Regions from separate parts of the Streptomyces sp. NPDC052023 genome, predicted to be linked through region 2. Evidence: riboswitches for the same ligand, from Rfam matches in the RefSeq annotation. Region 2 holds a riboswitch; the other holds the start of a gene.

Region 1 (4,410 bases), on a different contig from region 2:
ATGTCGACCATGAGGTACGCGCCGACCTCGTCGGCGATGCGCCGGAAGGCGGCGAAGTCCAGCTGCCGGGGGTACGCCGACCAGCCGGCCACGATCAGCTTCGGCTGCTTCTCCTTGGCGAGGCGCTCGACCTCGTCCATGTCGACCAGGCCGTCCTCGCCGACGTGGTAGGCGACCACGTCGTACAGCTTGCCGGAGAAGTTGATCTTCATGCCGTGGGTCAGGTGCCCGCCGTGGGCGAGGTTCAGACCCATGATCGTGTCACCGGGCTTGAGCAGCGCGTGCATGGTGGCCGCGTTGGCCTGTGCGCCGGAGTGCGGCTGCACGTTGGCGTGCTCGGCGCCGTACAGCTCCTTGACGCGGTCGATCGCGATCTGCTCGATCACGTCGACGTGCTCGCAGCCGCCGTAGTAGCGACGGCCGGGGTAGCCCTCGGCGTACTTGTTGGTCAGGACCGAGCCCTGCGCCTCCATGACCGCGACCGGGGCGAAGTTCTCCGAGGCGATCATCTCGAGGGTGGACTGCTGACGGTCCAGCTCCGCGTCGACGGCGGCCGCGACGGCCGGGTCGTACTCGTGCAGGGGGGTGTTCAGGACGGACATGTGGCTACGACTCCTCAGCCGGCGGTGTGGGCGGCGTACTCGTCGGCGGAGAGCAGGTCGGCGGGCTCCTCCGCGATCCGCACCTTGAACAGCCAGCCGCCCTCGAAGGGGGCCGAGTTCACCAGCGACGGGTCGTCCACCACGTCCTGGTTGATCTCGGTGATCTCACCGTCGACCGGGGAGTACAGGTCGCTGACCGACTTGGTCGACTCCAGCTCGCCGCAGGTCTCGCCCGCGGTCACCTGGGAGCCCACCTCGGGGAGCTGGGCGTAGACGACGTCACCGAGCGCGTTCGCCGCGAACTCGGTGATGCCGACCGTCGAGACGCCGTCCTCGGCGGCCGACAGCCACTCGTGCTCCTTGCTGTAGCGCAGCTGCTGGGGGTTGCTCATGGCTGGGATTCTCCTGTACGCGCGGGAGTGCTGGTGAGTGGGGGACTGCTGGCGGTGCCTGTGAGCAGGCCGGATGTGCGACGGGTCACGTGGACCCGAGCCCAGTGTCTACTTCTGTCGCTTGTAGAAGGGCAGCGCCACGACCTCGTACGGCTCGTGGGTGCCCCGGATGTCCACGCCGACTCCCGGCGTGCCCGGAGCCGCGTGCGCGGCGTCGACGTACGCCATCGCGATGGGCTTGCCCAGGGTGGGGGAGGGGGCGCCGGAGGTGACCTCGCCGATCACCTCGCCGCCGGCGACCACGGGGTACCCGGCGCGCGGCACCCGGCGGCCCTCGGCGACCAGGCCGACCAGGACGCGCGGCGGGCTGGCCTCCGCGCGGGCGGCGGCCTCGGTGAGCGCCTCGCGCCCGACGAAGTCGCCCTCCTTCTCGAACTTCACCACGCGGCCGAGCCCGGCGTCGAAGGGGGTGAGGGAGGTGGTCAGCTCGTGCCCGTACAGCGGCATGCCGGCCTCCAGGCGCAGCGTGTCCCGGCACGACAGACCGCAGGGGATCAGGCCGGCGCCCGCGCCCGCCTCGGTCAGCGCCTCCCACAGGGCGACGGCGTGCTCCGGCTTCACGAACAGCTCGAAGCCGTCCTCGCCGGTGTAGCCGGTGCGCGCGATCAGCGCCGGGACGCCCGCGACGGTGCCCGGCAGCCCGGCGTAGTACTTCAGCCCGTCGAGGTCGGCGTCGGTCAGCTGCTTGAGGATGCCGGGGGACTCGGGGCCCTGGACGGCGAGCAGGGCGTAGGCGTCGCGGTCGTCGCGGACGGCGGCGTCGAACCCTTCCGCGCGCTCGGTGAGCGCGTCCAGGACGATCTGGGCGTTGCCCGCGTTGGCCACGACCATGTACTCGGTCTCGGCGAGCCGGTAGACGATCAGGTCGTCGAGGATGCCGCCGTCCGTCCGGCAGATCATGGTGTAGCGGGCGCGGCCGACGCCGACGGAGGCGATGTTGCCGACCAGCGCGTGGTTCAGCAGCTGTGCGGCCTGGGGGCCGGTGACGGTGATCTCGCCCATGTGCGAGAGGTCGAACAGCCCGGCCCTGGTGCGCACCGCGAGGTGCTCGTCGCGCTCGGAGCCGTAGCGCAGGGGCATGTCCCAGCCGGCGAAGTCGGTCATGGTCGCGCCCAGCGAGCGATGCAGCGCATCGAGCGCGGTACGACGGAGTGCGGTACTGCTCATCGGTCGGTCTCCCAAGGCATGACGGCGAGGTCGTTCCTCCCCATCTGTCATCGGAACCTGAGAGGTTCGCCATGACCACCCGTAGAGAGGGGAACCATGGCTTGCACCTTGGGTGGAGCCACTGCGGCAGCGGCCCGCTTTTCAGATGTGCCTCGCCCGCGCGGTAACGGGGCCTGAGAGATTCAAGGGAGGGACTTGCTCCTTCGGCGCCCCGGGCACGGCGTGCCTGGGAACTCTCCCGCGCGGATTCAAGCGGCCGGTATGCAGTTGGCGCGCACATCATTGCACGCATCTTCCGCGCGCGGCAGGGGGACCTTTCCGTGGGGGCACACAGCGTCCACGATCGGGCACAGTGTGTTGTAGCAGGCTTGTTGCGGGAAGCGGACGGAAATGCGAGACGCCGCGTATTACCTTCTCTTTACACTCGACGGGGACGGGAACTCGTGAACCGCCCCAGGGGAGGACGATCACGGTGAACAGGACCACGGCCTACGCGGCCACCGCGGGCCTCGCAGTGCCCGAGCAGCCGACCGTCCCGGCCCGGGAGGCGTGCGGCCCGCTGCCGTTCCCCGTGGTCCGCGACCTGCGCGCCCGGGCGGGCCGCAGCCCGCACGCCTTGCTCTTCGGGCCCCGCGACCTCGTCGTGATCACCGGCCTGCCCGGCAGCGGCAAGTCCACCCTCATGCGGCGGGCGGTCCGCGACCGGCGCATCGACTCCCAGGACACCCGCGACCGCTGGGACGGCCGGACGCCCCACTGGCTGCCGTACGCGGTGTACCGCCCGCTCGTGCGCCTCGCCCACTACGCCGGACTGCGCCGCGCCCTGCGCACCGGAGAGGGCGTCGTCGTCCACGACTGCGGCACGCAGGCGTGGGTGCGCGCCTGGCTGGCCCGTGAGGCCCGCCGCCGGGGCGGCACCCTGCATCTGCTGCTGCTCGACGTCACCGCGGAGCAGGCCCTGGCCGGCCAGCGCGAGCGCGGCCGCGGCGTCTCGCGGTACGCGTTCCTGCGCCACCGCGCCGCCGCCGCCCGCCTGCTGCGCCGCTGTGAGCGTGGTGATCTGCCCCGCGGCTGCGGCGCCGCGATCCTGCTCGACCGGGCGGCGGCGAACGCGCTGCGCCGGATCGGCTTCACCGGCTGACGGGGCGGCGGGTTAGCCTTTTCAGCCGGCAGCACTGGTACGGAGCAGGCGGTAGGCAGATGGACTTCCCGGGGGACTTTCCGGCGCAGGCGCACCCGCATCCGCACGGCGGATGGCCCGGCAACGAGCTGGAGGAGGTGCTCTCGGCGTCCCTCGGCGTCCCGTCGGCCGGCGGCCGGATCGTGGAGGTGCTCGGCCGCAGCTTCGTCTGGGTCCCGCTGCCCGGCGGCGGCGGACCGGACAGCGGCACCCTGGACCTGCCGTGCACGGAGATCGACGGCCAGGCCTACGTCCCGGTCTTCAGCTCCGAGGAACAGTTGCGTCAGGTCGCCGGCTCCCACATGTCGTTCACCGTCGCCCCCGCCGTGGAGTTCGCCCGCGGCCTGCCCCCGCAGGCGGGCATCGTGGTGAACCCCGGTGGCGTGGTCGGCGTCCCGCTGCCGCCGGCGGCGGTCGCCGAACTCGGCCGCGCGGGGCGCACCCCGCTGGACGGACCGGCGAGCGGCGGCCGGGTCCGCCTCTTCGAGCCGGACTGGCAGGACGACCCGGTCGGCTTCCTCACGGCGGCGTCCGCGGAGTTCGAGGCGATCGGTGTCGTCACCACGGCCCGCCGCTGCCTGGCGGCGATCGAGACGGGGGACCCGGTGATGTTCGTGGGCGTCGAACTCTCCGGGTGGGAGGGCGATCTGCGCGCCGCCCCCCTGGACGCGCTCGGCCGCGCCCTGGGCAGGGTCCCGGTGAAGTGGCCCGTCAACCTGGTCCTGATGGACGTGACCCAGGACCCGGTGGTCACGTGGTTGCGGGAGCGGGTGCGCCCCTTCTACCAGCGGGGCTTCTGAAACGCCCCGAGGGCCGGCGTCCTCCGCGGCGGCGCGGGGAACCGCGCGACCGGCGCACGCCTGCCCGTATCCGCAGGACGACACCGGGTCCCTGGCCGGTGGGCGCCCTTAAGCTAGGGTCACGGCTCGAAGAGGGCGTTGCACGAAGGGGCGGTAAACAGTGAGCGCTAGCGGCACGGGCACCGCCGCGGCCGGCCAGGTCGAGCACA
Region 2 (4,410 bases):
GGTGGAGCCGCTGAGCCTGGACGAGGCCTTCGTCGACCTGGAGGCCGGTGGGGCGGCGTGGGACCGGGAGTCAGCGCGGCTGGCCGGTGTCAGGCTGCGGGCCGACATCCGGGCGGTCACCGGCCTGACCGGGTCCGTAGGGCTCGCCGCCTCCAAGATGCTCGCGAAGATCGCCTCCGAGGAGGCGAAGCCGGACGGTCTGGTGCTGATCGAGCCCGGCACCGAGCGGGCGCTGCTGGGGCCGATGCCGGTGCGGACGCTGCCGGGAGTGGGGCCCGCGACCGGCGATCATCTGCGGCGGGCGGGGATCACGACGGTCGACGAGATCGCCGAGGCGGGCGAGGACGAGCTCGTACGGCTGCTGGGGAAGGCCCATGGGCACGCCCTGTACGCCATGGCGCTGGCCCACGACGACCGGCCGGTGGTCGCCGAGCGGGAGGCGAAGTCCGTGTCGGTCGAGGACACCTACGACGTGGACATCCACGACCGGGTCCGCGTCGGGCTGGAGGTGCAGCGCCTCGCGGACCGGTGCGTGCGGCGGCTGCGCGGTGCCGGACTGTCGGGGCGGACGATCGTCCTGAAGGTGCGGCGGTACGACTTCTCGACGCTGACCCGGTCCGAGACGCTGCGGGGGCCGACGGACGACCCGGCGGTGGTGCGGGAGGCGGCGGCCCGGCTGCTGGACTACGTGGACACGACAGGGGGCGTGCGGCTGCTGGGCGTGGGGGTCAGCGGGCTGGCCGACTACACGCAGGAGGATCTGTTCGCGCAGGCGGCGGGGGAGCGGGACGAAGGGCCCGGGGAGGACGTGACCGATGAGCCCGAGCGGGCGGAGACCGGCCCCGCCGAGCGCCGGTGGGCCGCCGGCCACGATGTGCGGCACACCGAGTACGGGCACGGATGGGTGCAGGGCAGTGGGCTGGGGAGGGTGACCGTGCGGTTCGAGACGCCCGAGTCGGAGCCGGGGCGCGTGCGGACCTTCCGGGTCGACGACCCCGCGCTGGAGCCCGCGGATCCGCTGCCGCTGGTGGCGCGAAGACCCGAGCTCCAGGGCTGAGCCCGCCGGGTCAGGCCTCCTCCGAGCCCGCCAGCTTGCCGAAGTCGCGGTCCGGGAGCGCGGGGGGAGCGGCCACGTCGAGGCCGTAGTGGTGGTAGAGCTGGAGTTCCTGCTCCGGGGAGAGGTGCCGGCCGACCCCGAAGTCGGGGGCGTCCTTGATCAGGGTGCGGTCGAAGGGGACGTGCAGAGTGCCGTCGATCAGCTCGCTCGGCTCCAGCGGGACGAAGGCGTCCCTGCTGAACAGGCCGGTCCGTATGGCGGCCCACTCCGGTACACCGGTTGCGTCGTCGAGGTAGACCTCGTCGATGGTGCCGATCTTGGTGCCGTGGCGGTCGAACGCCTTGCGGCCGATCAGGTTGCGCGGATCGATATCGGTCTGCACCGGGCCCTCCACTCGCTCGCACCTCATCCGTAAGCACTACGAAAGAGCACAATGCGGAACGCGGCCACTCGAACGCCCGGGCGTTGACCTCGCTGGTAGTCTGGCAAAGGCTGCTGACCCCGTGCGGGAGAGTCCTCCGGAGACGACCGGAGGCGCCGAAGGAGCAAATCCTCCCCGGAATCTCTCAGGCCCACGTACCGCACGGACGAGGTCACTCTGGAAAGCAGGGCGGGCGTCACGGCTTCCGCCCTCACCGACGGTGCAAGCCGGACGTCCGCGGGCGGCCGGTGAAGCTCTCAGGTTGTGATGACAGAGGGGGAGGCCGTCGGGGCACCTCTGCCGTGGTGTCCCTCGAAGGTCGCGTCAGACCAGGAGGCCTCCGCAATGACCGCCCAGCGCATTCCGCTCACCGAGCTCGAACAGGGCATCCCCTTCGAGCAGCGCCACATCGGGCCCGACCAGGAGGCGCGGGCCAAGATGCTCGCGCAGGTCGGCTACGGCTCGCTCGACGAGCTCACCGCCGCCGCGGTACCGGATGTGATCAAGAACGCCGACGCCCTGGACCTGCCGGGCGCCCGCACCGAGGCCGAGGTGCTGCGCGAGCTGCGCTCCCTCGCCGACCGCAACCAGGTGCTGGGCTCCATGATCGGGCTCGGCTACTACGGGACGTTCACCCCGCCGGTCGTCCTGCGCAACGTCATGGAGAACCCCGCCTGGTACACGGCGTACACGCCGTACCAGCCGGAGATCTCGCAGGGCCGGCTGGAGGCGCTGCTGAACTTCCAGACCGTCGTCGCCGACCTCACCGGGCTGCCCACCTCCGGCGCCTCGCTGCTCGACGAGGGCACGGCCGCGGCCGAGGCGATGGCGCTCTCCCGGCGCATGGGCAAGAACAAGAAGGGTCTGTTCCTGGTCGACGCGGACGCGCTGCCGCAGACCGTCGCCGTGATCCAGGGCCGCGCCGAGCCAGCCGGCGTCGAGGTCGTCGTCGCCGACCTCAGTGAGGGCATTCCGGCCGAGATCGCCGGGCGTGAGATCAACGGCGTGCTGATCCAGTACCCGGGCGCCTCCGGAGCCGTGCGCGACATCAAGCCGGTCATCGACCAGGCGCACGAGCTGGGCGCGCTGGTCACCGTGGCCGCCGACCTGCTGGCGCTGACGCTGCTGAAGTCCCCCGGTGAGCTGGGCGCGGACATCGCCGTCGGTACGACGCAGCGCTTCGGTGTGCCGATGGGCTTCGGCGGGCCGCACGCCGGCTACATGGCGGTGCAGGAGAAGTTCGCGCGCAGCCTGCCGGGGCGGCTCGTGGGCGTCTCCGTCGACGCCGACGGGAACAAGGCCTACCGGCTGGCGCTCCAGACGCGTGAACAGCACATCCGCCGTGAGAAGGCGACCAGCAACATCTGCACCGCGCAGGTGCTGCTCGCCGTGATGGCCGGGATGTACGCCGTCTACCACGGGCCCGAGGGCCTGAAGAGCATCGCGCGGCGCACCCACCGGTACGCAGCGATCCTCGCCGCGGGCCTTCGTGACGGCGGTGTCGAGATCGTGCACGGCGCCTACTTCGACACCGTCACCGCGCGGGTGCCGGGGCGGGCGGCCGAGGTCACCGCCGCCGCGCGCGAGAACGGTGTCAACCTGTGGCGGATCGACGCCGACCACGTCTCCATCGCCTGCGACGAGACCACCACGCGGGACCGACTGGAGGCCGTGTGGGCCGCGTTCGGTGTCGAGGGGGACATCGAGGCACTCGACGGCGTCACGGAGGACGCGCTGCCCGCCGGGCTGCTGCGCACCGACGCGTACCTCGGGCACCCGGTCTTCCAGCAGCACCGCTCCGAGACCGCGATGCTGCGTTACCTGCGCCGGCTCGCCGACCGCGACTACGCACTCGACCGGGGCATGATCCCGCTGGGTTCCTGCACCATGAAGCTCAACGCGACCACGGAGATGGAACCGGTCACCTGGCCGGAGTTCGGGCAGATGCACCCCTTCGCGCCGGCCGAGCAGGCGGAGGGATACCTGACGCTCATCCACGAGCTGGAGGATCGCCTCGCCGAGGTCACCGGGTACGACAAGGTCTCTCTGCAGCCGAACGCCGGGTCGCAGGGTGAGCTGGCAGGGCTGCTCGCCGTGCGCGGGTACCACCGGGCGAACGGCGACGAGCAGCGCACCGTGTGCCTGATCCCGTCGTCGGCGCACGGTACGAACGCCGCCAGTGCCGTCATGGCCGGGATGAAGGTCGTCGTCGTCAAGACCGCCGAGGACGGCGAGATCGACGTCCAGGACCTGCGTGCGAAGATCGAGCAGTACCGCGACGAGCTGTCGGTGCTGATGATCACGTACCCGTCCACGCACGGTGTGTTCGAGGAGCACGTCGCGGACATCTGCGCCCAGGTGCACGACGCCGGTGGCCAGGTCTACGTCGACGGGGCCAACCTCAACGCGCTCGTCGGGCTCGCGAAGCCGGGGCACTTCGGCGGCGATGTGTCCCACCTCAACCTGCACAAGACGTTCTGCATCCCGCACGGCGGCGGTGGGCCGGGCGTCGGTCCCGTGGCCGTACGGTCGCACCTGGCGCCGTATCTGCCGAACCACCCCCTGCAGCCGGCGGCCGGGCCGGAGACCGGGGTCGGGCCGATCTCGGCGGCGCCGTGGGGTTCGGCGGGGATTCTGCCGATCTCGTGGGCCTACGTGCGGCTCATGGGCGGCGAGGGCCTGAAGCGGGCCACGCAGGTGGCCGTGCTCAGCGCCAACTACATCGCCAAGCGGCTGGAGCCGCACTACCCGGTGCTGTACACCGGCCCGGGCGGGCTGGTCGCCCACGAGTGCATCATCGATCTGCGACCGCTGACCAAGGCGACGGGCGTCAGCGTCGACGACGTGGCCAAGCGGCTGATCGACTACGGGTTCCACGCGCCGACGATGTCGTTCCCGGTGGCCGGGACGCTGATGATCGAGCCGACCGAGT

The links. Region 2 has a riboswitch for glycine ahead of gcvP (aminomethyl-transferring glycine dehydrogenase). Riboswitches for the same ligand answer to the same signal wherever they lie in the genome.
Region 1: another riboswitch for glycine. It lies ahead of gcvT (glycine cleavage system aminomethyltransferase GcvT); the one in region 2 lies ahead of gcvP (aminomethyl-transferring glycine dehydrogenase).

The regions. Positions count from the first base shown of each region.
Region 1 covers NZ_JBIUBW010000010.1:46,702-51,111, forward strand. Annotated here, with positions in the region: gene glyA (serine hydroxymethyltransferase) at 1-602, opposite strand, end outside; gene gcvH (glycine cleavage system protein GcvH) at 617-994, opposite strand; gene gcvT (glycine cleavage system aminomethyltransferase GcvT) at 1,103-2,221, opposite strand; glycine riboswitch at 2,373-2,472, opposite strand; gene ACIHCM_RS20915 (AAA family ATPase) at 2,694-3,362, shown strand; gene ACIHCM_RS20920 (enhanced serine sensitivity protein SseB) at 3,422-4,201, shown strand; gene ACIHCM_RS20925 (enhanced serine sensitivity protein SseB C-terminal domain-containing protein) at 4,362-4,410, shown strand, end outside.
Region 2 covers NZ_JBIUBW010000005.1:9,772-14,181, forward strand. Annotated here, with positions in the region: partial or broken gene ACIHCM_RS12640 (DNA polymerase IV) at 1-1,146, shown strand, start outside; gene ACIHCM_RS12645 (PRC-barrel domain-containing protein) at 1,068-1,439, opposite strand; glycine riboswitch at 1,554-1,649, shown strand; gene gcvP (aminomethyl-transferring glycine dehydrogenase) at 1,824-4,410, shown strand, end outside.